One region of the Pelomonas lactea genome, then DNA from elsewhere that is predicted to be linked to it. Evidence: riboswitches for the same ligand, from Rfam matches in the RefSeq annotation. Region 1 holds a riboswitch; the other holds the start of a gene.
What was found. A riboswitch is a leader RNA that binds a small molecule or an ion and turns the genes downstream of it on or off. The one in region 1 is predicted to bind S-adenosylhomocysteine.

Region 1 (14,398 bases):
CGCCGGCCGAAGCCGAGATGCGCAGGCTGGACGACGCGCTCGAGGACGCCTACCGCAAGACGATGTACTGAGCGCCCGTCACAGGCGGGTGAAGCCGTTCTCGGTCAGCCGCACCTCGTCACCCACGCGCAGGCCCGGGTCGGTGCGGCGCTCGAAGCGGCGGGTGCGGCCGTCGCGCTCCTCGATCTGCACCACCCAGACGGTGTAGCCCTTCTGGTTCTTCTCGATCTCGTTGCCGGCATAGCCGCCGCCCACGGCACCGGCCACGGTGGCCAGCTTCTTGCCATTGCCGCCACCCACCATGTTGCCGAGCAGGCCGCCCACGACGGCGCCACCCACCGCGCCCACGCCGCTGGACTCGCCACGGCGCGCCTCGGTGTGCACGTCGGTCACACGGCCGCAACCCTGGCATACCGACGGCGTCACTGCGGGCTTGGCGACGACCGGGCGCGCCGCCTCGCGGGGCGCCTCACGCGGCGTGTCGGCGGCGGCCAGGCGCTGCGGCTCCACACGCGCCGGCTCCACGGCAGCGTCCATGGGTGGCGGGCTGCTGATGGTCTGCGAGCGGCCCACCGCGTAGGCGCCGCCGAGCAGCGCGAGCACGACGGCGACGCCGGCAACGATCTGGGTGGACTTGACGCTGGGGGAGGTGGACATGGGGGACTCCGTCGTTGTTGTTGGACACCCCATGTTCACGCGCCAGATGAGCCGCCGCTTGTAGGACAAGCGGCTGACCGAATGCCGGCGTGGTATCCGGATGTTGCGTTCGTATCAGCCCAGCAGCGGCGCCAGCGCGCGGCGCGCATCGGTCTCGCTGAGGCCGCAGCGGGCGGCCCAGTCGGCCAGCTGGTCGTCGCCGATGCGACCGACGTTGAAATACGCCGCGTCGGGGTGGGCCAGGTAGAAACCGCTTACGCTGGCGGCCGGCGTCATGGCCATGCTGTCAGTCAGGCCCATGCCGATCTCGTCGGGGGCCAGCACCTTGAACAGGTCGGCCTTGGCGAGGTGGTCCGGGCAGGCCGGGTACCCCGGCGCGGGGCGGATGCCGCTGTACTTCTCGGCGATCAGCTCGTCGTTGCTCAGCGCCTCGTCCGCGGCATAGCCCCAGAACTCGCGGCGCACCCGCTCGTGCAGCCACTCGGCGGCCGCCTCGGCGAGTCGATCAGCCAGCGCCTTCAGCATGATGGCCGAGTAGTCATCGTGCGTGGCGAGGAACTCGGCCTCCTTCTTGTCCACGCCCAGGCCGGCCGTCACGGCGAACAGGCCGACGTGGTCGCCGCTCTCGGCGACGAAGTCGGACAGGCAGCGGTTCGGGCGCTTCTGGCCGTCCACGACGGGCCGCTCCGACTGCATGCGCAGGCCGTGCCACGTCATCGGCGGCTCGCTGTGGATGGCGATGTCGTCACCCGCGCGCGCGGCCGGGTACAGGCCGAACACGGCATGCGCCTGCAGCCAGCGACCGTCGATGATCTTCTTCAGCATGGCCTGCGCGTCGGCAAACACCTTGCGCGCCTCGGTGCCCACCACGGCGTCGTCCAGGATGGCGGGGTAAGGCCCAGCCAGGTCCCAGGTCTGGAAGAAGGGGCCCCAGTCGATGTACTTCGCCAGTTCGGCCAGGTCCAGGTTCTTCAGCACGCGGCGGCCGGTGAACTTCGGGGCGGGCGGCACGCGGCTCAGATCCAGCGGCGCAGCGTTGGCGCGGGCGGCAGCCAGCGTGACCAGGGGCGTCTGCTTCTTGCTGGCGTGCAGCGCGCGGGTCTTCTCGATGTCGGCCTTGAGCTCCGCGATGTAGGCGGCGGCGCGCTCGTCGCTGAGCAACTCGGAGCACACGCCCACGGCGCGCGAGGCGTCGGGCACGTAAACCACCGGGCCCTCGTAGTGCGGCGAGATCTTCACGGCCGTGTGCACGCGGCTGGTCGTCGCGCCGCCGATCAGCAGCGGCATGTGGCGCGACGCGAAGTAGTCGTCGCGCTGCATCTCGGCCGCCACGTGCTGCATCTCTTCCAGGCTGGGCGTGATCAGGCCGGACAGGCCGATGATGTCCGCGCCCTCGTCCTTGGCCTTCTTGAGGATCTCCTGGGCCGGCACCATGACGCCCATGTTGACGACCTCGTAGTTGTTGCACTGCAGGACCACCGTGACGATGTTCTTGCCGATGTCGTGCACGTCGCCCTTGACCGTGGCCATGACGATCTTGCCCTTGGGCTTCACGTCGCCGCCGGCGGCTTCCAGCTGGCGCTTCTCTTCCTCGATGTAGGGCACGAGGTGGGCCACGGCGCTCTTCATCACGCGGGCGCTCTTGACCACCTGCGGCAGGAACATCTTGCCCTGGCCGAACAGGTCGCCGACGACGTTCATGCCGGCCATCAGCGGGCCTTCGATGACGTGCAGCGGCCGGCCGCCGGTGGCCTTGATGGCTTGCCAGGCTTCTTCGGTGTCGTCGACGATGAAGTCGGTGATGCCGTGCACCAGCGCGTGGCTCAGGCGGGCGTTCACGTCACCCGCGCGCCAGGCCAGGCGGGCGGAGTCGTCCTTGCCGGCGCTCTTGGCGCGGTCGGCAATCTCGATGAGGCGCTCGCCGGCGTCGGGGCGGCGGTTCAGCACCACGTCTTCCACGCGCTCGCGCAGTTCGGCGTCCAGGTCGTCGTACACGCCCACCATGCCGGCGTTGACGATGCCCATGTCCATGCCCGCCTGGATGGCGTGGTACAGGAACACGGTGTGGATGGCCTCGCGCACCGGCTCGTTGCCGCGGAAGCTGAAGGACACGTTGCTCACGCCGCCCGACACCTTGGCGCCGGGCAGGTTCTGCTTGATCCAGCGCGTGGCCTCGATGAAGTCCACGGCGTAGTTGTCGTGCTCCTCGATGCCGGTGGCGATGGCAAAGATGTTGGGGTCGAAGATGATGTCCTCGGGGGGGAAGTCCACCTCGTCCACCAGCATGCGGTAGGCGCGCGCGCAGATCTCGGTCTTGCGGGCGAAGGTGTCGGCCTGGCCCTGCTCGTCGAACGCCATCACCACGGCCGCGGCGCCGTAGCGCTTGACCAGCCTGGCCTGGCGCTTGAACTCGGCCTCGCCTTCCTTGAGCGAGATGGAGTTGACGATGCCCTTGCCCTGGATGCACTTCAAGCCCGCCTCGATGACGCTCCACTTGGACGAGTCGATCATCACCGGCACGCGGGCGATCTCGGGCTCGCTGGCCATCAGGTTCAGGAAGCGCACCATGGCCGCCTGGCTGTCCAGCATGGCCTCGTCCATGTTGACGTCGATGACCTGCGCGCCGTTCTCGACCTGCTGGCGGGCCACGGCCAGCGCCTGCTCGAACTGGCCGGCCAGGATCATGCGGGCGAAGGCCTTGGAGCCGGTGACGTTGGTACGTTCGCCGATGTTGACGAACAGCGTGCCGGCGCCGATGGCGACGGGCTCCAGGCCGGAGAGCTTCAGGGGGGGCGGGGCGATGGTCATCGACGGACTCGTTCGGAGGTTCGATGAGCGCCGTTGGGGAGGAATCCGAGCCTGGCAGGTGAAAACCCGTCGCAGCGCTCCTCGGATGAAGCCGGGAATTCTACGCAGCCACCCCTTCGCCGTGGCTCAAGATCGGCTTGCGCCCGCCGAAGCCGCTTCAGAATTCCGCGCTTCATGGCCCTCGACCTCATTCCCCTCCCGGCGCGCACGCTGCGCGTGGGCATGACACTGCCCTACGACCTGTACGACGCCGGCGGCCAGCTGCTGTTCGCGCGCGGCCAGACGCTGCGCGACTCGCCACAGGTGCGTGGCCTCATCGACGGCGGCGCGTGGGTCAATTCGGCCGACACGATGGAATACCAGCGCGCCCGCGCCCACCGGCTGGACACACTGGTCATGCAGGGCGTGCCGCTGGCCGACATCGCCAAGGCCGACGCCAGCTTCCGGCTGGACACGCCGGCCCCCACCAAGGTCGAGCTGGGGCCGCGCGAGGCCTGGTCGGACCTGCTGCTGCACACGCACGCGCTGCTGCGCGAGGCTGCCCCGGCAGACCTGCCCGGCCGCGTGGCGCAGCTGCGCGACGCGGCGCTGAAGCGGCTGCATGCCCAGCCCGACGCGACGCTGATGCTGCTGGTGTTCGAGAGCAGCCAGGCGTACGAGGACTACAGCGCCCGCCACGCGCTGCTGACCCTGCTGCTGTGCGACCTGGTGGCCCAGCAGCTGCAGTTGCCGGCGCCGCTGCGCGAGGCGCTGCAGGGCGCCGCGCTGACGATGAACTATGGCGCCAGCGACGTGCACGACCGCATGGCCAACCAGACCGGCCCGGCCAGCCCGGCGCAGCGCCAATCCCTGCAAGCCCATGGCGACCGGGCGGCAGCCCGGCTGGCGCAGGCCGGCATCACCAACGAGGCCTGGCTGACCGCCGTGCGGCTGCACCACGACGCCGGCGCCGGCCCGCTGGCGCCGCGCGGCGACGGCGAGAAGCTGGCGCGGCTGCTGCGCCGCATCGACATCTTCGGCGCCCGGCTGTCGCCGCGCCGCAGCCGCCAGGCCATGAGCGGCGCCGCCGCCGCGCGGGCCGTGTTCCTGGACGAGCTGGGCCAGCCCGACGAGGCCGGCGCCGCCCTCATCAAGGCCGTGGGCCTGTACCCGCCCGGCAGCCTCGTTCGGCTGGCCAACGGCGAGGTGGGCATGGTCGTGAAACGGGGCTTCAGCGCCAACGAGCCGCTGGTGGCCGCGTTGATCGGCAAGAGCGGCAGCCCGCTGAGCAACCCGGTGCCACGCGACACGCGGCTGGCCTCGCAGGCCATTGCCGCCAGCCTGGCGCCGGCGGAGCTGAAGCTGCGCATCAACCTGGACGCGCTGCTGAAGCTCTAGCCGAGCATCTCGGCGTGCAGCTCGCCGGCCACGCCGTCGAACGACGTGACGCAGAAACCGTGGCCCCAGAACAGCTCACCGCAGTCGTACCAGAGCGCCACGACGTCGCAACCGCCGGCTTCGACCGTGGTCAGCGCGAACTGGACACAGAACGCCTCGGCTGACAGCGCGGGGTTCTCGAAACGGACCCGTCGGCCGTCGGCATCCACCGTCTGGCCCACGCGCCAGTCGTCGTTGTAGCTAACGAGAAACCCGTCGGCGATCCGGCGCAGGCTGCGCTCGTGCAGGGCCGGCAGGTGCGCGATGACCTGCTCCGCCAGCGCCAATGTGGTCTCCATCGCCTGGTCGTCGCGCCGGACGGTCAGCTTGAGCGAACGGGCGCCCAGCGCGGTGCTGCCATGCAGTTCGTCCGCCGTCCCGGCCAGTTCGCCCAGCACCGGGTGGCTGACGGCCAGCGGCTCCGCCGACCGCTGGGGCGCAAGCCAATGCAGCACCTGCTTCAACGCGAGACGAAGGCGGTTCCAGTTCATGAGGGCAGCGAGTATTGCAGCGCAACCGCTTGCATTCCCCCGACTGTGCATATATTCTGTGTATACACAATATGCACAGTAGCCTCTTCATCTCCCAGACGGACGCACGGCCGATGTATCTGCAGATCGTCGAGCAGATCCGCCAGCGCGTGGCCGCGGGGGACTGGCCGGCGGGGCAGGAGCTGCCGTCCATCCGCGCGCTGGCGGCGGACCTGCGCGTCAGCGTCATCACCGTCAAGCGCGCCTACCAGGACCTGGAATCGGAGGGCGTCATCGTGACCCGCCATGGCAAGGGCTCCTTCATCGCCGACGCGCAGGACGCCGCGCAGGCCGTGCACCGCGCCGAGCTGGACGCCCACCTCGCCGCCGCCGGCCGCATCGCCCGCACGCTGGGCATCGCGGAACCCGAACTGGTTGAACGCCTGCGCAACGCGCTGAACGACAAGGAGGCCGCCGAATGAAGGCCATCGAAATGAACCGCGTGCGCAAGGCGTTCCGCTTCTTCACGCTGGAGGACGTGTCGCTGGACCTGGCGCCCGGCCAGATCATGGGCCTCGTCGGCCCCAACGGCGCCGGCAAAAGCACGACGATTCGGCTGCTGATAGGGCTGCTCGCCGCCGACGCCGGCGAGATCCGCCTGCTGGGCCACGCCATGCCGCGCGAGCAGGCCGCCGCGAAGGCGCAGGTCGGCTTCGTCAGCGACGACATGCGGCTGATGCCGCACGCCACGCTGGCCTGGCACATGGACTTCGTCGCGTCCATCTACCCCGGCTGGGACGCCAGCTACGCCGCCACGCTGCTCAAGCGCTTCGGCCTGCACGCCGGGCAGACGGCGCGGCGACTGTCCAGCGGCGAGCAGGCCAAGGCGCTGCTGCTGCTGGCGCTGGCCCGCCGCCCGCGCCTGCTGGTGCTGGACGAGCCCACATCGGGCATGGACCCCGTCGCCCGCCACGAGCTGCTGGCCGAGTTCATGGACGTGCTGCGCGACGACGAGCGGTCCATCCTGTTCTCGTCGCACAACACGCTGGACGTGGAGCGCATCTCCGACCGGCTGACCTTCATCGACCGCGGCCGCGTCGTCGCGTCGGACGACAAGGAGGACTTCCTGGAGCGCTGGCGGCGCGTGCAGCTGCGCGTGGCCGGCGCCCTGCCCGACCTGCCCGAGATCGTCGGCTGCGAGCGCGACGGCGCGCTGGCCACGCTGACCGTCGACGGCTTCTCGGACGACTTCGTCGCCCGTCTGGGCCTGCCGCTGCAGGCTACGCAACGCATGAGCCTGGAGGAGATCTTCGTCGCCACCGTCATGCACAGCCGGCAAACCCAGGAGGCCCACGCGTCATGACGCCGCTCACGCGCCAGCTCATCGCCAAGGAGCTCCACACCTACCGCTGGCTGCTCGCAGGCGGCACCGCTGCGGGCCTGGCCGGCCTGCTGATGGCGGCCACCGGCGAGGTGGGTTTCAACATCGGCTTCATCGTCTGGCTGACGGCCGTCATCGCCTTGGGCGTCATGCTGGCGCTGTTCGGCGTGTCGTCGGAGCGCAAGGACAGGTCGCTGCTGTTCATGCTCAGCCTGCCGCTGTCGCCGGCCGACTACGTGCGCGCCAAACTGCTGGGGCTGCTGACGTGCTTCCTGCTGCCCTGGGGCGTGCTGAGCGCGGCGGCGCTGGGCCTCGTTGCAGCCCTGCCCGGCATCGCCGACGGCCTGCTGCCCTACGCCGTGCTGCTGTGCGCGTTCCTGCTGCTGAACTTCTCGGTGGTGCTGTGCGGCGCGCTGCACATCGCGTCGGAGGCCGCGATGGGCGGTCTCATCATCCTGACGAACATGTCGGTCTCGCTCTTCATGATGGGCGTGGGCCGCATACCGGGGCTGGGCGAACACATGCTCAAGCCCGAGCCGGTCTGGGGCGCGCCGTTCTGGTGGCTGCTGGCCGCCGAACTGGCCGCCACGCTGCTGGCGCTCACCCTGCCGCTGCTCTTCGCCGCGCGACGGCGAGACATCCTCTAGGAGGGATTCTTCATGACCACCCAACTCAACGGCGAGAGGCTGCACGCCCTCGACGCAGTGCGGAGCTTTGCCCTGTTGCTGGGCGTGGCCTTTCACGCGGCGCTGTCCTTCATCCCCGGCCTGCCGCCGGGCCTGTGGGCGATGAACGACCGCTCGCCCAGCCCGTTCCTCGCGGACGCGAGCTTCGTCGCGCACAGCTTCCGCATGACGCTGTTCTTCTTCATCGCCGGCTACTTCGCGCGGCAGCTGCACCAGCGGCTGGGCACGCGCGGCTTCTGGGCCAACCGCGGCCAGCGCATCGCGGTGCCGCTGGTGGTGGGCTGGGTGCTGCTGTTCCCGGCCATCGCGTTCGTCTGGCACCTGGGCCTGCAGAAGGTCTTCCACGGCGCGCCGCCGGCGATGCCCGAGATGCCCAAGCAACCGGGCGCGTTCCCGCTGACGCACCTGTGGTTCCTGTACCAGCTGCTGTGGCTGTACGCCGGCGCGCTGCTGCTGCGCGGCGCCGTGGTGCGGCTGGACCGGAGCCAGGGGTTGCGCGGCCTCGTCGACCGCTTAACGACCGGCGCCGTGCGCTGGCCGGCTGGTGCGTTGACGCTGGGCCTGCCACTGGCGGCCGTGCTGCTGGCGATGCCGGCGTGGTTCCCGCCGGGCGGCATTCCCACGCCCGACCAGTCGCTGCTGCCGCAGCTGCCTGCCACCGTCGGCTTCGGCACGGCGTTCGCATTCGGCTGGCTGGTGCAGCGTGCGCCGGGTGCGCTGGCCGCGCTGCGTGCCCGCTGGCTGCTGCACGGGCTGCTGGCCATGGCGTCGTCGGCCACCTGCCTGTACGTGCTGAAGACGCAGCCGCCGTTCGCCATGCCCGACACACCCAGGTTCGTGTTCGCGCTGGCCTTCGTCGCGTCCGCCTGGTGCTGGACGTTCGCCGTCACCGGCGCAGCGCTGCGTTTCCTGTCGGGCCACCACCCGGCCATCCGCTACGTCGCGGACGCGTCGTACTGGATCTACCTCGTGCACCTGCCGCTGGTGGCCGCGCTGCAGGTGTGGGTGGGCGACTGGCCGCTGCACTGGGGTCTGAAGTACCCATTCATCGTCGCCACCACGCTGGCGCCGCTGCTGCTCAGCTACCAGTGGCTGGTGCGCCCGACGCCGATTGGCCGGCTGCTCAATGGCCGCGCCTACCCGCGCCGCGGGACCGCCGCGCCGGCCGAAGCGCCGGCGCGCAACGACGACGACATCGTCGCCTCGCTGTGCGGCGTGTCCAGGCACTACGGCCCGCTGCAGGCGCTGAACAGCGTCGACCTGCAGCTCAAGCGCGGCGAGCTGCTGGCGCTGCTGGGCCCCAACGGCGCCGGCAAGTCCACCGCCATCGCACTGTGGCTGGGGCTGCAGGATGCCGACGCCGGCACCGTGACGCTGCTGGGCGGCTCGCCGCAGGAGATCGAAAGGCGCCAGGGGCTGGGCGTCATGATGCAGGACGTCGAGCTGCCGAAGGACCTCAAGGTCCACGAGCTGGTGGCCCTGTCCTGCAGCTACTACCCGCAGCCGCTGACCGTGCCGCAGACGCTGGAACGCGCCGGCATCGTCGCGCTGGCCGACCGGCGCTACGGCCAGCTCTCCGGCGGCCAAAAGCGCCAGGTGCAGTTCGCGCTGGCGATCTGCGGCCGGCCGCAGCTGCTGTTCCTGGACGAGCCCACCGTGGGCCTGGACCTGCAGGCGCGCGAGGCCATGTGGGCCCACATCCGCGCGCTGCTGCACGAGGGTTGTTCCATCCTGCTGACCACGCACTACCTCGAAGAAGCCGAGGCGCTGGCCACGCGCGTGGCCGTGCTGGCCAAGGGCCGCGTCATCGCGCAGGGCAGCGTGGGCGAGATGCGCGCGCTGGTGTCGCGCCGGCACATCCGCTGCGTGACGACGCTGCCTGGCGTCGAGGTACGGCGCTGGCCCGGCGTGCTGGACGTGAGCGGCGACCACGACCAGCTCGCCATCGTCGCCACCGACGCCGAATCGGTGGTGCGCCGGCTGCTCGCCGCCGACCCGCAGCTCTCGCGCCTGGAAGTGAAGCAGGCCGGGCTCAACGACGCGTTCCACGAACTGACACGGGAGGCCGCATGAACACGCTGACCCACGCCCACGCGGCGCCCGTGCGCCGTGCGTCGCCCTATGCCGTCGAGATGCGGCTGGAGCTCGTGCGCCTGCTGCGCACGCCGGCCTTCGCGCTGCCGATGTTTCTGTTGCCGGTGGCGCTGTACGCGCTGTTCGCGTTCGCCGTGGCCGGCGAGATGACGGCCCGCGACCCCGACGCCGCGCGCTTCATGTTCGCCGGCTTCTCGCAGCTGGCGGTGACGATGTCGGCCGTGTTCGCCACCTGCCCGTCGCTGGCACTGGAGCGCGAGCAAGGGCTGCTGACGCTCAAGCGCGCCCAGCCCGCGCCGCCCGGCGCCTGGCTGCTGGCCAAGATCGTGGCGGGCGTGGTGTGCGGCCTGCTGGCCTACCTGCCCCTGCTGCTGCTCACCGCCGCGGGCGGCCAGACCCAGCTGAGCCCCGCCCAGCTCGCCGCGATGAGCGCGGTGCTGGTGGCCGGCGCCATCCCGTTCTGCGCGCTGGGGCTGATGGTGGGGTCGCTGGCCAGCGGCTCGGCGGCACCGGCCTACGCCAACCTGCTGTACCTGCCGGGCATGTACCTGTCGGGCCTGTTCTTCCCGCTTCCAGCATCGCTGCACTTCCAGGCCCCGTTCTGGCCGCAGTTCCACCTGAACCAGCTCGTCTTCGCCGCCGGCGGCGTCGCCAAGTTCCGCTGGATCTCCGTGGAGATGGCGTTCGCGGTGCTGCTGGGTTTCACGGTGCTGTGCAGCGGCGTGACGCTGTGGCGACTCAGGCGCCGGGGCTGACTCAGCACGCCACCGCGGCCGCCGCGGCACCCACGGCCAGCAGCGCGGCGTTCACCAGCACCGTGCAGACACGCGCCCGGTTCCACACCACGTCGGCCAGCGCCGCGATGGCCACGGCCAGCCACGGCGCGTAGGCCCAGCCGACGTAGTCGCTGAGCAGCACCGTCTGCAGCCAGTTCTGCGAGAACAGGTAGCCGCAGGCCACCACGGCCGCCGCGCCCAGCAACACGAGGGTGGGGGCCAGCAGCTGCAGCGTGGCGCGCCGGCGCATGAAGGCGACGACGCCCAGCAGCGCGAACACCGCCGCGTTGCAGGCCGAGAAGATGCGCAGCTCGCGCAGCAGCGCGGCGGACACCTCGGCGTACTTGGCCTGCGCCAGCTGGCGCAGCTTCTCGGTGACGCTGCCCAGCCGGGCTATCCGATCCTCCAGCGCGCCGCGCGTGAACTCCCGCAGCTTGCGGCGGCAGGGGCAGTCAGGGTCCTGCATCTCGGCCACGGTCAGCGCCACCAGCGCACGGCGGGCGCGGTCCACCTCCTCGGCGTGCTCGCGCAGCTGCCGCTCGGCGGCCTTCGGCAGCGCCGGCTGCTGCAGGCTCTGCCAGCGCGCCTCCACCCGGCGCTGCACGTCGTGCTCGATGGCCTCGCGCGCCCAGCGCTCCACCTGCAGCGGCGCGAACCACGACAGCGCCAGCAGCCCGGCACACAGCGCAAAGCCAACGGCGGAGACGGTCAGGATCAGCGTTCGCATGGCTGCCGATGCTGCACGGCGCCCGCCGGCCTGCCAAAAGACAGGGCGTATAGGCCGTAAGGGGCGTATGGGGCGGACGTGGCGGCCCGCAGGTCGCCCGGTTCAGCCGACGGCCGAGGCGCTGCCCTGCGCGGGCTGGTGCCGAGGCGTCAGGCGACGGTCTGGAAGTGCTCCACCACCGGCGGGCCGGCGAAGAAGCTGCCGATGTGGCTGCGCCAGACGGCGAACAGCGGGCCGTTGCGGAAGCCCTCCGTGTGGTCCTCCAGCGTCTGCCATTCGATGAGCAGCACATAGCGCTCAGGCGACTCGACGCCGTGCTGAACGCTGATGCGGATGAAGCCCTTGGACTTCGACAACGCGTTGGCGATGCCGTCGCGCAGCGCGGCTTCGAAGGCGGCCTGCTGGCCGGGCTGGATGCAGAGGTCGGCGATTTCGAGAATCATGTCTGCGACTCTGCCACGCAACGCGCGCCCGGCGCTTCAGTCGGCCACTTTCAGACTGCGCCAGATCAGGTCGGTGATGAGCCGGCGGGCGCGCTCGAAGTCGTCGTCGTCGAGCTGCGGCTTGCCCATGTAGAGCGAGAACTGCGGGCCCAGGTCGGCATAGGCCTGCGTGGACGACCAGATCAGGAACATCAGGTGCGTGAAGTCCAGCCGGCGGATCAGGCCCTGGTCGGCCCAGTGCTCGAAGCGCTCCACGTCGGCGTGCAGCAGCGGCATCACCTGCGCCTTCAGCACGTCCTGGTAGCGCGGCGCGCCGGCCATGATCTCGCGGGTGAACACCGCATTGCCGCTGGGCCGCTCGCGGCTGAAGCGCAGCTTCACGTCCACGTAGGTGTGGATGGCGGCCTCGGGTTCGTCGGCGTCGGCGATGGCCGACATGTTGGCCATCCACTCGCCCATGACGCTGTCCAGCACGGCGCGGTAGAGCTCTTCCTTGCTGGGCCAGTGGTACAGCAGGTTCTGGCGCGACAGCTCCAGCGCGGCGGCAATGCTGTCGAGGCTGACGCCTTCAAATCCGAATCGGGCAAATTGGCGTTCGGCTTCGGTGAGGATGGCCTCCTGCTTGCGCAGGGTGGCGGCACGCGGCGTGCGCGTCGCGGGAACAGTCACGGTCATGCACCGGATTCTGACGTTACGCACCAAGCGCTTGCTGCGGGTTTTTACGCCTGCGTCAATTTTTACGGGGTAGTAATGTTTGGCGGTTTTCCCCTCGGAGATTCCCGTGGACCCTGCCGATCTGAAGCCCGGCCGCCTGGCCGCTGACGACTACGCGCGCAACTTCGCCGATGCGCATCCGCCGCTGAACCGCACGCAGGCCTTGATCGAGGCCGAGCGCTGCTACTACTGCTACGCCGCGCCCTGCCAGACGGCCTGCCCCACGGGTATCGACATCCCGGCGTTCATCCAGCGCGTGGCGCAGGACAACGTGCGCGGCGCGGCCGAAGCCATCCTGATGGCCAACCCGCTGGGCGGTATGTGTGCCCGCGTCTGCCCGACCGAGGTGCTGTGCGAGCAGGCCTGCGTGCGCAACACCAACGAGAGCAAGCCGGTGGAGATCGGGCTGCTGCAGCGCTTCGCGGTTGAGGGTCACTTCGCCACTCCCGGAGCCCGGCCGCTGTTCGAGCGCGGCCAGCCGACCGGCAAACGGGTCGCCGTCGTCGGTGCCGGCCCGGCCGGTCTGGCTGCCGCGCACGGCCTGGCGTGGCGCGGACACGACGTCGTGCTGTTCGACGCCGCACCAAAGCTGGGCGGCCTCAACGAATACGGCCTCGCCACCTACAAGGTCGCCGGCGGCTTCGCACAGCGCGAGATTGACTGGCTGCTGTCCATCGGTGGCATCACGCCGCGGCTGAACTGTCGATTGGGCCGCGACATCACGCTGGACGGCCTGCTGGCCGAGTACGACGCGGTGTTCCTGGGCCTGGGCCTGCAGGGCGTCAACGCGCTGGGCATCGCCGAGCCCGAACTGCCGGGCCTTCGTGATGCGGTGGACTTCATCGCCGAGCTGCGCCAGAGCGACCCGGCCCAGGTGCCGGTGGGCCGCAAGGTGGTCGTCATCGGCGGCGGCATGACGGCCGTGGACGCGGCCGTGCAGAGCAAGCTGCTGGGCGCCGAGCAGGTGACGATGGTGTACCGCCGCGGGCCGGACGGCCTGTCGGCCTCCACGCACGAGCAGCACTGGGCGCAGACGAACGGCGTGACGATCCGCTGCTGGGCCCGGCCGCTGGCCGTGGAGGCCGAAGGCGGCATGGTGCGCGGCATGCGCTTCGCGGCGACGCGGCTGGAAGGCGGCAAGCTCGTCGACACCGGCGAGCAGTTCGTCATCGAGGCCGACCTGGTGCTGCGCGCCATCGGCCAGACCTTCGACGCCCAGCCCATCGGCGCCGCCATCGAGCTGCAGGGCGGCCGCATCCGGACCGACGCCGACGGCCGCACCAGCCTGGCCCGCGTGTGGGCCGGCGGCGACTGCCGCGCGGGCGGCCGCGACCTGACCGTGGAGGCCGTGGAGCACGGCAAGCGCGCCGCCGCCAGCATCGACCACGCGCTGCAGCACGCCAGCGCCCGCCATCTCGACAAGGAGGCCGCCCATGGCTGACCTGAGCACCGACTTCCTCGGCATCAAGAGCCCCAACCCGTTCTGGCTCGCATCCGCGCCGCCGACCGACAAGGAGATCAACGTGCGCCGCGCCTTCGAGGCGGGCTGGGGCGGCGTCGTCTGGAAGACGCTGGGCGAGGACCCGCCGGTCGTCAACGTCAACGGCCCGCGCTACGCGACGCTGTGGAGCCAGGACCGCCGCGTGATCGGCTTCAACAACATCGAGCTCATCTCCGACCGGCCGCTGCAGACCAACCTCGACGAGATCGCCCGCGTGAAGCGCGACTTCCCGGACCGGGCCATGGTGGTGAGCCTGATGGTGCCGGTCAACGAGCTGGCCTGGCGCAACATCCTCGCGCGCGTGGCCGACACCGGCGCCGACGGCGTGGAGCTGAACTTCGGCTGCCCGCACGGCATGAGCGAGCGCGGCATGGGCTCGGCCGTGGGCCAGGTGCCGGAGTACATCCAGCAGATCACCGAGTGGTGCAAGACGCACACGAAGATGCCCGTCATCGTGAAGCTCACACCCAACATCACCGACGTGCGCATCCCCGCGCGCGCGGCCAAGGCGGGCGGCGCCGATGCGGTGAGCCTCATCAACACGATCAACTCGGTCATGGGCGTGGACCTGGACCGCATGACGATGAGCCCCGTCACCGACGGCTGGGGCTCGCACGGCGGCTACTGCGGCCCGGCCGTCAAGCCCATCGCGCTGAACATGGTGGCCGAGATCGCGCGCGATCCCGCCACGGCCGGCCTGCCGCTGAGCGGCATCGGCGGCGTCA
Region 2 (14,398 bases), on a different contig from region 1:
AGGGCCTGGCCACCGCAGCCGACGGCAGCCTGCTGATCGGGCTGCGCAACCCGATCCCGCAGGGCCGGGCGCTGCTGATCCCGCTGCTGAACCCGGCCGAGCTGGTTGACGGGCGCGGGCCGGCGCGGTTCGGTGCCGTCATCCGGCTGGACCTGGGCGGCCGCGGCGTGCGCTCCATCGAACGCGTCGGCAACGCCTACCTGATTGCCGCCGGCCCGCCGGCCGACGACGGCACGTTCGCACTGTTCCGCTGGAGCGGCCAGGCCGGCGACGCGCCCACGCCCGTGAAGGCCGACCTGGGCTCGCTGCGCCCCGAGGCGCTGTTCGCCTGGCCCGACGGGCGGGTCACGCTGCTCAGCGACGACGGCGGCGTGATGGTCGGCAAGAAGGCCTGCAAGGACGCGGACAAGGGCAAGCGCGCCTTCCGCGCGCTGGACCTCAGGCCTTGACCGGCAGCACGGGGTAGCGCCACACCAGCGCCGCGCTGGCGAGCAGCTGTACCAGCACGCCGCAGAACACCGGTACCGCGCTGTCCGCGTCGCCGAGGAAGGGCGCGACGACCTGCGTGCCCAGCGCGCCGGCCGCCAGCAACGCCAGCACCAGCAGCGCCGTCGCGCGGCCCATCTGCGCGGGCGGCACGGTCAGCGCGTCGACAAACGTGGCCGGCCCGCGGATGGCGAGCGCGCCGCAGAAGCACATCCAGTAGGCCGCCACGACGGCATAGGGCGGCGCCCCGGAAACCCACGCGGTCAGCAGCGCCAGCGCGCAGGCCACCACCTGCACCGTGCTGCCCAGCTTCACCGCGCGCGCATGGCCCAGCCGCTTGGCCACCCGGCCGGACTGCGACGCGCCCAGCATGAACGACCCGACGCCCAGCACCTGCAGCAGCGCAAACGCGTTGCCGCCCAGGCCCAGCGTGTGCTGCAACAGCTGCGGGGCGCTGGCCAGGAAGGTCAGCAGCGCGCCGATGCACAGCGCATGCGACAGCGCCAGCCGCACGTAGTGGCGATTGCGCAGGATGCCCGCGTAGCTGGCGTCATGGGCCAGGTCCAGGCCAGGCAGCTGGCGCGGCGCGATCCGGACGACCCACGGCAGCACCAGCAGCGACAGCGCCGCCAGCACCCAGAAGGTGCCGCGCCAGTCCGTCACCTGCAGCAGCAGCACGCCCAGCACCGGCCCGGCCGCCGGCACGATGGCCTCGACCATGGAGATGGCGGCGATGCCGCGCACGACGTCGGCATCGCCCAGCGTCGCGCGCACGACCGTGGGCGCCACGACAGTGGCCGCCGCCGCGGCCACGCCCTGCAACAGGCGCAATAACAGCAGCATCTCGATGCCCGGCGCCAGCGCGCAGCCCAGGCTGGTGACGGTCAGCAGCGCCAGGCCGATCTGCAGGCTGCGGCGCGGGCCGAGGCGGTTCAGCAGCTCGCCCCACAGCAGCTGCGCGCCGGCCAGGCCGGCGAGGTAGACCGCGACGGTGGCCTGCGCCAGCGACACGCTGATGCCCAGGCCGGTCTGCAGCGCGGGCACGGCGGGCAGGTAGAGGTCCATCGCGGCCATGCTGACGCCGGTGACGAAGGCCAGCGGCAGGATGGTGCGTATGGACGCGGAAGATGACGAAGACACGGACAACCCTTTTCACAAAGGGCGCCCTTGATCCATCGTCCGCGCCGAGCGTGGCGGAGGGCTCACCTCCGTCGCAGCACCCCTCGGCGGGACGGCGCCGAAGCACGGCGCGGTGCGAATTCTAGGAGGCGTCCCGGCGCGGGCCGTTCGTCACAGGAAGCGCACCTTGCAGCGCACGCCGGCCGGGATGTCGCCGCCCGGGTTGGGCAGCTCCAGCCGCACGCCGAACGAGCCGCTGGCGGAGTCCATCACGCGGTCCACCACCTTCACCTGCGCCTGCCAGCTGCCCTTGAGCGGCGCCTCGGGCGTGATCTCGGCCGGGCGGCCGGCCTTGATCTGGCCCAGCACCGACACCGGCAGCACCACCTCCACGCGCAGCGGGTTCGTCTGCGCCATCTTCAGGATGGGCCGCGAGCCCTCGCCGGTGAAGGCCAGCTCGCCAGGGTTCTGCAGCCGGTCGGTGACGACGCCGCTGAACGGCGCCTTCAGCGCGCGCTGCTTCAGCACGGCGTCCAGCCGGCGCGACTCGATGCCGGCCAGGCGGCGGTTGTCCACCGCCAGCGCCAGCTCGGCCTCGGCGACGCGCAGCTCGGCCTGCGCCTCGTCGCGGTCCTGCGCGGTGATGTAGTGCTGCTCGCGCAGGTCCTCGCGGCGGCGGAACTTCTCGCGCGCGTAGTCGGCGCGGGCCCGGGCCACGCGCAGCTCGGCCTCGGACTCGGCACGCTGCTGCGCGCCGGCCAGCGCCTCGCGCTCGACGCTGCCGTCCAGCAGCACCAGCGTATCGCCCGCCTTCACCGCGCTGCCGCGCTCGACGAGGATCCTGTCGATGAGCGCGTTCGTGGGGCTGCGGATCTCGATGCGCTGGTTGGGCTCGATGAGGCAGTCGTAGCCGGCCGGCGCGGCGGGCGCCGCGGGCTTGGTCGATTGCGCCAGCGCGGCGGCGGGCAGCAGCAGGAACGGAAGCAATCTCATATCTGGTTTCCGGCGAATCCGAGCAGATTGTCGAGTTGGCGGTCGGCCTTGAGCGTGCGGCGGCGCATGGCCGCGTGCAGCCGGCCGGCATGGCCTTGCGCGGCGCGGCGCAGCAGCGCCAGCGCCCAGCCGGGCAGTTCGTCGCGGCCGGCAAAGAGGCGGCCCAGCAGCGCCTGCAGCGTGGCGGCATGGGCGGTGAAGATCTCGTCGTCCAGCGCCACGATGGCCAGCGCGACGCCGGGGTCGCCCTGGCGGGCGCCGCGGCCGACGAGCTGGCGGTCGATGCGCGCGGAGTCGTGGAACTCGGTCAGCAGCACGGCGAGGCCGCCTTTCTCGCGCACGCGGTCGTCGAGGTGGATGTCGGTGCCGCGGCCGGCCATGTTGGTGGCCACCGTCACCGCGCCGGGCTCGCCGGCGCTGGCGACGATGTCGGCTTCCTCCTGGTCCTGCCGCGCGTTCAGCACCCGGTGGACCTGACGCGGCCCCAGTTCGTCCGAGAGCGCGACGGAGGCCTTCACCGAGCGCGTGCCGACCAACACTGGCCGGCCGGCCGCCAGCTGCTGCGCGATGGCCTCGCGCACCGCCGCCCATTTGGCCGCCTGCGTGCGCACGAGGCGCGGTGGGTGCGTGATGCGCTGGTCGGGCTTGTGCGTGGGCAGCCGCACGACATCGAGTCGGTAGACCTGGTTCAGCTCCGGCGCCACCTCGGCGGCCGTGCCGGTCATGCCGGCCAGGCGCAGGTAGCGGCAGAAGAAGCGCTGGAAGGTGATGCGCGCCAGCGTGCGCGCAGGCTCGGTCAGGTCCAGCCCTTCCTTGGCCTCGATCATCTGGTGCAGCCCGCCCTCCCAGCTGCGGCCCTCCAGCACGCGGCCGGTGTACTCGTCGACGATCTGCACGGTGCCGTCGATGACGACGTAATGCTGGTCGCGGTGGAACAGGTGCAGCGCGCGCAGCGCCTGGCCGACGAGATGCTCGCGGCCGCGCGCGACGCCCCAGATGCCGCCGAGGCCTTCCGCTGCCTCGCGCACCGCGGGCAGCCCGGCGGCCTCGAAATGCAGGCTGTGGCGGGCGGCGTCGATGCCGAAGTGCTCGCCGAGCTTCAACGTCGCGGCGATCCTGAGCGCCTGCTGGTAGTCGGTGGCATCCGGCGGCTTGCCCTGCTTCTCGGACAGGATCAGCGGCGTGCGTGCCTCGTCGATGAGGATGGAGTCGGCTTCGTCGACGATGGCGAAGTGCAGGCCGCGCAGCAACAACGGCTGCGGCAGCCGCCCGTGCAGCAGGCGCGCCTGCATCTGCGCCGGGCTGACGCGGCCGCCGGCTGACACGCGGTCGCGCAGGTAGTCGAACACCAGGCTCTGGTTGGTGCAGTAGGTGATGGGCCGCTGGTAGGCCACGCGCTTGGCCTCGTGCTCCAGCGTGGCCCAGACGACGCCGGCCGTCATGCCGAAGAAGCCGAACAGCGGCTGCATCAGCTCGCAGTCGCGGCGGGCGAGGTAGTCGTTGACGGTGACGACATGGGTGGGCAGCCCGGCAGCGCCGGCGATGGCGGCGGCCAGGCCGGCGGTGAGCGTCTTGCCTTCGCCGGTCTGCATTTCGGCCAGGCGCCCTTCGAGCAGCACGGCGGCGCCCATCAGCTGGGTGTCGAAAGGCCGCTTGTTGAGCGCGCGGCGGGCGCCTTCGCGAACGAGGGCCATCACTTCGGCAAGGCCTTGCGCCTTGCCGGCCTGCACGGCGGCAGGCGCGGCCCGGAACAGGCGGCGGCGCAGTTCGTCGTCGGTCTGCTGCTGGATCTCTTGTTCCAGCTCGCCGGCGGCTTGCGCCATCTTGCGAAGCGTGGGTACGGCGGGGATGAGGCGGCGCTTCAGCCGCCAGAGGACACCGCGGGCAAAGCGGTCGTGCACGGGCTCGTCGACGTCGCGGCGCTCGGGGAAGATGCCGTGGGCGAGGGATTCGCCGATGTCCAGAGGGAGGGTGGCGGCTGTGCTCATGCGTGACTGCTCGTTGCCGCGTGAGTACCGTGCCGGGAATTCGCCCCGGCGGGCGACCTACTTTCTTGTGTCGACAAGAAAGTAGGCAAAGAAACGCCCCCCGACCGCACCGCCCTCGCTGCGCTCGGGTGCCCGAGCAACACAAGCCCCGAAGCCCCACGCCGAACTCGCGCCGCTACGCTCTGCTCAAACAATCGTCGTGAGTCAGTTGTCGAGGCGAGCTGCGCTCGCGGGCTTCGGGTCTTGCGTTGCTCGGCGGTGCTCAAGGGGGCAACCCGAGCAGCCGGCGCCAGCCGGCTTGCGGGCCTGGCTGTTGGCTGTCGGGCTGTTGGGGTTCGGCTGTTCATTCACCCCCCTTTTAGCGACGCCGAGGAGCACAGCGGCTTGCAACCGCGCGCGCAGCGCGCATCAAGCACTGACTCCGCGCAGCTGTCTGACCGGAGCGTAGCGAAGGGAGTTCTGCGCGGGGTTGCAAGCCGCGAGCACCGCAGGGCACCCCGAAGCGCAGCGCAGGGGCGTCGCGGTCGGGGGCGACTTTTTGCCTTCTTTTTTGGTCGCTCAAAAAGAAGGTCGCCCGCCGGGGCGACGTCCCGGCTGGGCCTGGGCGACAAGTCAAAGCACCGAGAAGCCAGCCCCGCACTCATAGCTGGAAATGCGACAGGAACAGCCGCCGCAGCCCTTCCCACGCCCTCACCGCCACCGGCTCGGCCGGATGCTTCAGCCGCACCAGCACGCGTGCCCCGATCTGCCGGTAGGGCATGTCCTGCCCCAGCTGCAGCTCGTGCTCGAACAGCGTCTGCAACGCCTGCAAGCCCTTGGGGTCGTGCGGGTCGAGCGGGATGTCGCCGCCCGCCGCCGTGCCCAGCGCGGGGCTGGGCAGCTCGCGCGCCGCGGCCGGCACGCTGCGAACCAGCCTGGCGTCAAAGCTCTGCCCGGGCTGCTGCGGCGCACGCACCTCGATGCCCTGCACCGCCGCGCTTTGCCATTGCGGCAGCACGACGCGCACGCGCGGCGGGCCGGCGGTGTCCAGGTGGCCGAGCACCTCGCCGCGCTTGAAGAAGCGGCCCGCCAGGTCATCCGGCCGCGTCAGCAACAGCACGCCCGCGGCCTCGGCGCGCACGACCAGCCGAGACGCCTCGTCCTCCAGCACCGCCAGCGCTGCCTGCTCGCGCCGTACCTCCTCGGCCAGCAGCGCCGCGCGCGCCGGCGCGATGCCGATGACGCCGAACGCCGCGTCGTGCTTGGCCTGCGCCAGCGCCAGCCGGCCGCGCTGCTCGTCCACGCGTGCATCCAGCGCCGGGTCCACCAGCTCCGCGACGGGCTGTCCCTCCAGCACCACCGCGCCGGGCCGCACCAGCAGCCTGGAAAAGAAGCCGGCGCCCTGCGCGCGCAGCACCGCGTTGTCGCTGGGCCAGACTACGCCCGTCGCCACCGAATGCCGCGGCATCGGGATGACGAACAGCAGCAGCACCAGCGCCGCACCCGACGCCCACAGCACTCGCCGCACGCGGCCGGCCTGCGGCTCCAGCGCGGGGTCGCCGGCCAGCTTCTTGAGGCCGCGGGCCCACGGCAGCAGGCAGCTGGCGACAAGGCCCCAGGCGGCGATCAGCACGCCGATGAAGAAATAGCGGCTCGCGATGAACATCGCGATGCTGACCATGACGAAGAGGCGGTAGGCCAGCGCCAGCGGCGCGTAGACCAGGAACCAGCGGCGCTCGCCGGGCGTGGACAGCGGCGGCTCGGCCTGGTGCTGGCCGAACAGGTGATGGCGCAGCAGCCAGCCCCAGTACTCGGTGGACCGCTGGCCCAGGTTGGGGCTCTCGATGGCGTCCGCAAAGATGTAGTAGCCGTCGTAGCGCAGCAGCGGGTTGGCGTTGAACATCAGCGTCGTCACGCTGGCCAGCACGATGACGTTGAACGCCAGCGAGCGCACGAAGCCCGGCTCCAGCGCCAGCCACAGGTAGAAGGCCAACGCCGCGATGAACAGCTCGGTCAGCATGCCCGCCGCGCCCACCAGCATGCGCGGCCAGCGGCTGGCGAACGCGGCGGAGCTGGACGCGTCCACATAGGGCACGGGGAAAAACACGAGCAGCATGACGCCCATCTCGTGCACCTCGCCGCCAAAGCGCTTGGCCACCAGGCCGTGGCCGATTTCGTGGGCCGCCTTCAGCAGCGGGAACAGGATGGCCAGCAGCAGCAGGTTGTCGACGGCCAGCAGGCGCTCGTTGATGTTGCCGGTCAGCTCGCGCCAGTGGCTGGGTGCCAGCAGCACGGCCGGCAGCACGACGGCCAGCCACAGCGCGACGCCGGCCCAGCCCTTCAACGGGCCGGCCTTGGCGATGACACGCCCCAGCCACGCGTCGGGGTCCACCAGCGGGAAGCGCAGCGACACCGGGTTCGCGAAGCGCTGCATCAGCTTGGAGCGGCGCTGCTTGCCGCCGCGCTCGAACAGCTCGGCGACGTCGGGCGTCACGTCGCACTGGATCAGGTCGGCCGCGTAGAGCTGGCCGAACAGCTGCACCAGCTCGTCCTGGCTGGGCGTGTGCTCGTCCATCGCGGCAGACAGCCGCTCCCACACCTGCTGCAGCGTGCGCTCGCCGTCCAGCAGGCCGATGACGCGGTAGCTGCCGGGGTTGAAGCGGTGGTACTTGCCGGACACGCGGTCCTCGACGACGTACCAGATCTCGCCGCGGTAGACGTGCCGGTGGATGCGCACATGGCCGCGCAGCCGAGGCTTCAGCGTCGCGACGCGGTACCAGTTCGCTGAAAAGAGCGCGTCGCCCAAAGGACGCTGCGGTGGCGCTACGGCGTCCATTGCCATAGCGCCAGCTTGACCCAGTCGGTGAACCGGTGCGTCCACACCCACAGCAGGCTGCGCTCGCCGACGACGACCTTGGCGACGCCTTCCATGTTGGGCTTGAGCTGGACGCCCTCCTGCCCCACCAGCTCAGCCTCGGCGCGGAAGTAGTTGCGGCCTTCCTCTACGACCGACACCGGCGTGACGGACTTCAGCGTGAAACGCCAGCGCTCGCCCGGCGCGCCGGTCAGCACCAGCTCGCCGCCTTGGCCCGGCTGCACGCGCGCGATGTCGCGCTCGTCGATCTTCAGCATCACGCGCCAGCTCGCCAGCGGCGCCAGCTCGAACAGCGTCTTGCCCATCTCCAGCGGCGCGCCCAGCTGCTGCGACAGGTCGCCCTTGACGACCACCGCATCGAACGGCGCCACCAGCGCCACGCGCGACAGCTTGGACAGCGTCAGGTCCAGCTGCGCGCGGGCCTGGTTGGCCTGCGCCGCGGACAGGCGCTGGTTGACGCGGTCGGACTGCGCCATGGCCTCGCGCTCCTTGCGCTGCGCCATCTCCAGCTCGGTTTCCCAGCGCACCTTCTCCAGCTGCAGCTCGCGGTCGTCCATGCGCGCCAGCACCTGGCCGGCCTTGACGGTGTCGCCCGCCCGCGCCGGCGCGTCGCGCAGGAAGCCGTCGAACGGCGCGACGGCAGCGCGCTGCACGGCGCCCTCGACGATGGCCGGTGCCGACACGCGGTGCTCCACCGGCACGAGCGCCGCGATCAGCAGCCCCAGCGCCAGCACACCCGCGCCGAGCTTGAGGCCGGGGTGGGAGGCGTCGGTCAACCGCGCTGCGGCGTGGCGCAGGCTGCGCCGCGCGTGGCGGGCCAGGCTTTCGTCCCGCGCATGCTTGTGCTCCAGCACCGGCGCCAGCACGCCGGCCAGCAGCGCCATGCCGTTCAGCTCCGCCGGCTGGAACACCGTGTTGCGCTCGAACAGCAGCACCGCGAACGGCGGCGCCGCGCCCAGCGCCAGCGGCTGCGACGCGAGCGCCAAGCTGCCGGAGTCGGCCGCGTACCGGCCGTGGGCCATGCGCAGCGTGTTCAGGTCCGGCGCGTCCTCCGCCTCCGGCCAGACGACCTGGCGGCGCTGGTCGAAGGCCTCGGTCATCGCGGCGCGGGCCAGGCTGGTGAGGTTGGCGCGCTCGTCGAACCACGCGGAGTGCGACACGGCCGCCGTCTCCAGCGCCGGCCCCTCGGCCAGCGCCAGCTGCACCTGGTGGCAGCCGAAGCGCGCGGCCAGCTTGTTGACCAGCGTGAGGCCAGCCTGGCGGAAGTCGGGCTCGGCCAGCGCGGCCAGCGACACCTCGAACAGGAAGGCCGATTCATCGAGCCGCTGGCGCGCCTGCGCCAGCTCGCGCTGCGCGAACAGGTCGGCCATCCAGCCGGCGCCCCAGTGCGTCAGGCGCGCGGCGAGGCGGGCCGCTTCGGGGCTCGCGTCCAGCAGCTCCAGCACGACGGCGCCGTGCAGCGCGTCGCCCGACGCCAGCGGGTAGGCCAGCTGCACCGGGTGGCCGGCATGCTGGCGGCGCACGCCCTGGCGCGTGGCCAGGCATTCACGGGCGATGTCGGCCAGGCGCTGCAGCTCGGTGCCCTCGGGCCAGGCGGCGGCGGGCACGTAGGCCCCGCCAGCGTCCTGCAGCAGCAGCAGGCCCACCTGCGCGTCGGGCACCAGGCTGCACAGCACGGCCAGCCAGGCGCGGCACAGCGCCTCGGCCGAGCCGGCGCCGGCCAGCGACGCCCAGGCGGCGTCGGCGCCAAGCGCCGGGTTGTGGGCGGGAAGATCGTGGCGGGCGTTCATCGCATCGTCAGCAGGGCTTCCAGCTCGCCGCCCAGCCCGCGCGGACGACGGCGAGCAAGGCCTGCGCCATCAGGCGCGGCGGCGGCGGGCCAGCAGGCCCAGGACGCCCAGGCCGGCGGCCAGCATCATCGCCGGGTGCGCCTCGGGCACGGCGGAGACCGTGACGCTGGAGCTGCCCAGCACCGAGAAGTCGGCGCCGCCGGCCGGGTCACCCAGGTCCAGCGAGTAGTTGACGGCATGGGTGCCGGCAGTCAGGCCGGTGAAGGCGATCTTGACGGCAAAGGCGCCCCCAGGCAGCGCGGGTGCTTCGGCGAAGACGGACACACCCAGTTGGTTGGTGCCCGGCGTGATCATCGTGAAGTCGGAGTTGAGGATGCCGCTGCCCGCGAGGGCATCCCAGCTCAGCCCGAATGCCGTGGACTTGCTGGTATCCAACCCCAGGCCGCCGGCCCAGTCCAGGTTGAACGTGATCGAGGTCGGCGTGAACGCTTCCGAGATGTCCAGCGTCAGCGTGACAAACCCGGTGCCGCCAACGGTGGTGGCCCCCGGCGTGGCGCTGCCGGTGACGGTCACGGCCTGCGCCGGCAGCGAGAGTGCCAGCGCAGCCGCGGCGGCCAGCGTGGTGATGACGTGCTTCATGTCCTTGTTCTCCTTCGTGAAACGTTCAGATCGTCAACTTCCAGTCATTGGGCGTCGTCGGCTTGGAACCGGCAACCCAGTCATTCACCCATGTGCTGCTGGGCAACGGGGCGTTGAGACCGAAGTCCAGCGCCGCGCTGATGCGCACCACCGGCCCGGGCGCCGCCACCAGCATGGCCGCAGCCGCACCACCAACAGGCATTGGGCTGCCGGAGCCGGTGGACGCGGTATCCCTTGATTCGGTGGGCAGCGGTGCCACGAGGCTGGCGGCGGCGAGCTGCGTCTGCTGCCCCTGCTGCCGGGACCGCTGGTAGGCCAGGCCCGAATCCGTCGCGGTGATGCGGCCATCGCGGTTCAGGTCGGCGATGAGCACCGGGTCGATCAGCGGCTGGGCGGCAAAACCCGTGTCGCCTCTTGTGGCGACACGCTGTATCAACGTGACGTCAGCCATCTGCACCGCACCGTTGCCGTCGGCGTCACCCGGCACGCCCACCCACTGCAAGCCGAGGTCGGCGCGAGCCGTGGCGCCGTCGACCTGCTGGTCCAGCAGGCGCAGCAGCCGGGCGCTGCCGGCCGCCGCGCCCGCCGGCACGCTGGTCGTCAGCGTGACCAGCGCGCGCAGCGCCGCATCGGGCAGCGCGCTGCCCAGCGTGAGCTGCACGCCCAGGCGGCCGGCGACGCTGGTGTCCAGGCTCATGACGCTGCCGAGCGGCGCGCCGGCGCCGAGGTTCACCGCGTCGATGTGCAGCAGCGCCGGGTCGTAGGCCAGCTGCACGTAGACGCTGCGGGCGCCGGCGGCGTCGCGCAGCTGCAGGTTCAGCGCCTGGCTGGCCGCGCCCGCGGGGGCGACGAGGTTGCCGATGCTGACGACGGCGCCGCTCGCCGCGCCCACCGTGAAGCCGGCGACGAAGTCGTCCCCCGTCGTGCCGTCGGCATTGCCGTCCAGCAGCTGGCCGTCGGCCAGCGCCGTGAAGCCGGCGGCGCCGGACTTCAGCGTCAGGCTGTAGTTGCCGCTGGCCAGCACGCCACTGGTGGTGACGAAGCGCAGGCCTTGGCCGTCGGCATCGAAGAAGACGCTGCCGCCGACGCGGCCGGACGGGCCGTCCAGCCACAGGTCCTGGCCGCCGGTGCCGGCGCCGTAGGCCTGGATCAGCGCCGTGTTGATGGCACGGTCGAAACGCAGGCTGAAGCCGTCGGCCTCCGGCGTGACACGGCTGACGACCGGGCCCACCGGCGGCGCCACGGTGGCCGGAATGGCCGGCACCACCAGGCCCTTGCTGGCATTGAAGACCAGCCCCGAGTCGGTGGCCGTGACGCGACCGTCGCGGTTGACGTCGACGATACGGGTCGGGTCGATCAGCCCGTAGGCCGCGAAGCCGGTGTCGGCGCGTGTGGCGACGCGCTGGATCAGCGTCACGTCGTCGGTCGTCAGCGTGCGGCTGGCGTTGGCGTCGCCCAGGTTGGCCACCACATGCAGGCCATCGTCGGTGCGCAGCGCGCCGGCGTTGCCGCTGACGTTGGACAGGCGCAGCACCTCGGCCGCGCCGTAGCCGGCGGACAGCGGCACCGTGGCATGCACCAGCACGACGTTGCGCAGCGCCGCGTCGGCCACCGCGCTGCCCAGCGTGACCTGCACGCGCAGCAGGCCCGGCTGGACCAGCGTGCTCGTGATGCTGCTGCCGGCGGGCAGGCCGCTGGCCAGCGTCGCGCCGGTGACCTTCAGCAGCGCCGGGTCGAAGCCCAGGTCGAAGCCGAGGGTCTGGAAGCCGGCGCCGCGCTCCAGGCTGATGGCGAAGGCGCCCAGCGCGGGGTCGTAGCTGGCCGCCTGGCCCGGGCCGCGGGCGAACTCCTGCACCGCCAGCACGGCAGCGGTCGACGGGGCGACGGTGAAGCTGCGGGTGTAGGCGTCGCCGGCCGTGCCGTCCGCGTTGCCGTCCAGCCGCAGGCCGCCCAGGCTGACGAAGCCGTCGGCGCCCGCGTTCAGCGACAGCTGGTAGTTGCCGGCTTCCAGCAGGCCGCCGGTCTTGACGAAGCTGAGGCCGCGGCCGTCGGCATCGAACACCACGCTGCCCGCCACGCGGCCTTGCACGCCGCCGGTGGGGCCGGTGAAGACAATGTCGGGCACGAGGTTGCCGGCGCCGTATTGCTGGATCAGCGCCGGGTCGACGGCCTGGTCGAAGCGCAGGCGGAAGCCGGTGTCGGTGGCCTGGAAGCTGCTGACGTGCAGCGCGGGCAAGGCCGGCAACACCTTGATGTCGACCCGCGCCGTCGTGACACCACCCAGGCCGTCGCCGACGCGGTAGCTGAAGCTGGTGTTGCCGCTGAAGCCAGGGGTGGGCGTGAACTGGATGCGGCCGTCCGCGTAGGCCTGCACAACGCCCTGTGTGTCGGTGATGTCAAGGGACAGGATGGCAAGCGCGTCGCCATCGGCGTCGCTGTCATTGGCCAGCAGACCGGGAGCGGGAATGCTGAGGGTCTGGCCGGCGACGACGGTGTAGCTGTCGTTCACCGCGACCGGCGCGGTGTTGGTGACGGCGATACGCACGATGCCCGTGGCCGTGCCACCGAAGCCATCCTTCACGCTGTACGCAAACTGCGTGTTGCCCGAGAAGCCGGCCGTGGGCGTGAACCGGAAGCCGCCGTCGGGCAGCGCCACCACCGTGCCCTGTGTGCCGGTCACGTTGATGGCCGTGACGGTCAGCGCGTCGCCGTCGGCGTCGCTGTCGTTGCCCAGCAGGCCCGGCGCCGCGATGTCCAGCACCTGGCCGGCATGCACCGCGTAGCTGTCGTCCAGCGCCACGGGCGCGGCATTGACGACCTGGATGCGCACGATGCCCGTGGCCGTGCCGCCCACACCGTCCTTCATGCTGTAGCTGAACTGCGTGCTGCCAGTGAAACCGGCGGTGGGCGTGAACCGGAAGCCGCCGTCGGGCAGCGCCACCACCGTGCCCTGCGTGCCGGTCACGTTGATGGCCGTGACGGTCAGCGCGTCGCCGTCGGCGTCGCTGTCGTTGCCCAGCAGCCCCGGCGCCGCGATGTCCAGCACCTGGCCCGGGCGCAGCGTGTAGCTGTCGTCGACCGCCACCGGCGCGGCGTTGGTGACGGCAATGCGCACGATGCCCGTCGCCGTGCCACCGAAGCCATCCTTCACGCTGTACGCAAACTGCGTGTTGCCCGAGAAGCCAGCCGTGGGCGTGAACCGGAAGCCGCCGTCGGGCAGCGCCACCACCGTGCCCTGCGTGCCGGTCACGTTGATGGCCGTGACGGTCAGCGCGTCGCCGTCTGCGTCGCTGTCGTTGCCCAGCATGCCCGGCGCCGCAATGTCCAGCACCTGGCCGGCATGCACCGCGTAGCTGTCGTCCAGCGCCACGGGCGCGGCATTGACGACCTGGATGCGCACGATGCCCGTGGCCGTGCCGCCCACACCGTCCTTCATGCTGTAGCTGAACTGCGTGCTGCCAGTGAAACCGGCGGTGGGCGTGAACCGGAAGCCGCCGTCGGGCAGCGCCACCACCGTGCCCTGCGTGCCGGTCACGTTGATGGCCGTGACGGTCAGCGCGTCGCCGTCGGCGTCGCTGTCGTTGCCCAGCAGGCCTGGTGCCGCGATGTCCAGCACCTGGCCAGGGCGCACCGTGTAGCTGTCGTCAACCGCCGCCGGCGCGGCATTGGTGACGGCAATGCGCGCGATGGCTGTGGCCGTGCCACCCTTGCCATCCGCAATCGTGTAGGTGAACTGCGTGTTGCCGACGAAACCAGCCGTCGGTGTGAACACCAGACTGCCGTTCGCGTTGACGGCCACCGTGCCCTCAAGGCCGGTGGTGTCGATGTGGGTCACTGTCAGCGTGTCGCCGTCGGCGTCGCTGTCGTTGGCCAGCACGCCCGGTGCCGCGATGGTCAGCGTCTGGCCGGCGTGGACCGTGTAGCTGTCGGCCTGGGCGACGGGCGCGCTGTTGTTCTGCTCGACGGTGACGGCCACGGCGGCCGCGTTGAACGTGCCGTCCTCATTGGTGGCCGAGGCCTGGATGCTGAAGCTGCCGGCGGCCGTGAACACGTGGGTGGCGCTGGTGGCGCCGCCCGCGACGGTGCTGGTGCTGCCGTCGCCCCAATGGATGGTCCAGCCGCTCAGCGTGTCCTGACCCGGGTCGGTGGCGCCCAGCGTCAGCGTGTAGGTCTGGCCGGCGTCGATGGTGGCGGCGCCGGTGGCGATGAGCGTCGGGGCGACGTCCTTCACGTCGACGTCGAAGCTGGTCGTCGCCAGGCCGCCGGCGCCGTCGTTGGCCTGCACGGTGAAGCTGTAGGTGGCGTTGCCATCGGTGGCCGTCCAGCGGATGAGGCCGGACGCGGCGTCGATGGTGGCGCCGGCCGGCGCGCTGGTGAGCGACCAGCTGAAGGGGCCGGGGCCGTCCACGTCGGTGGCGGTGGCCGTGACGCTCAGCGTCTGTCCTTCGTTCAGCGTCTGCTTGGCGATGGCGGCGACGGCGGGCTTGTCGTTGACCGGGTTGACGACGAGGTTGATCGTCGCCGTGCCG

Region 2: it holds a riboswitch for S-adenosylhomocysteine, as region 1 does, so the genes downstream of both, ACG04Q_RS04960 (MFS transporter) here and metH (methionine synthase) in region 1, are expected to answer to the same signal.

Annotation. Positions count from the first base shown of each region.
Region 1 is NZ_JBIGHX010000009.1:112,140-126,537, forward strand. Features, by position in the region: gene ACG04Q_RS21580 (pyridoxamine 5'-phosphate oxidase family protein) at 1-71, shown strand, start outside; gene ACG04Q_RS21585 (glycine zipper 2TM domain-containing protein) at 79-657, opposite strand; gene metH (methionine synthase) at 772-3,465, opposite strand; S-adenosyl-L-homocysteine riboswitch at 3,484-3,554, opposite strand; gene ACG04Q_RS21595 (HD-GYP domain-containing protein) at 3,640-4,842, shown strand; gene ACG04Q_RS21600 (DUF2262 domain-containing protein) at 4,839-5,372, opposite strand; gene ACG04Q_RS21605 (GntR family transcriptional regulator) at 5,486-5,833, shown strand; gene ACG04Q_RS21610 (ABC transporter ATP-binding protein) at 5,830-6,714, shown strand; gene ACG04Q_RS21615 (ABC transporter permease) at 6,711-7,379, shown strand; gene ACG04Q_RS21620 (ATP-binding cassette domain-containing protein) at 7,392-9,491, shown strand; gene ACG04Q_RS21625 (ABC transporter permease) at 9,488-10,267, shown strand; gene ACG04Q_RS21630 (hypothetical protein) at 10,269-11,015, opposite strand; gene ACG04Q_RS21635 (antibiotic biosynthesis monooxygenase family protein) at 11,165-11,458, opposite strand; gene ACG04Q_RS21640 (TetR/AcrR family transcriptional regulator) at 11,495-12,133, opposite strand; gene ACG04Q_RS21645 (NAD(P)-dependent oxidoreductase) at 12,240-13,613, shown strand; gene preA (NAD-dependent dihydropyrimidine dehydrogenase subunit PreA) at 13,606-14,398, shown strand, end outside.
Region 2 is NZ_JBIGHX010000002.1:114,041-128,438, reverse strand. Features, by position in the region: gene ACG04Q_RS04965 (DUF3616 domain-containing protein) at 1-449, shown strand, start outside; gene ACG04Q_RS04960 (MFS transporter) at 439-1,626, opposite strand; S-adenosyl-L-homocysteine riboswitch at 1,639-1,717, opposite strand; gene ACG04Q_RS04955 (efflux RND transporter periplasmic adaptor subunit) at 1,777-2,598, opposite strand; gene ACG04Q_RS04950 (preprotein translocase subunit SecA) at 2,595-4,586, opposite strand; gene ACG04Q_RS04945 (hypothetical protein) at 5,227-7,371, opposite strand; gene ACG04Q_RS04940 (HlyD family efflux transporter periplasmic adaptor subunit) at 7,389-9,230, opposite strand; gene ACG04Q_RS04935 (hypothetical protein) at 9,300-9,869, opposite strand; gene ACG04Q_RS04930 (tandem-95 repeat protein) at 9,895-14,398, opposite strand, start outside.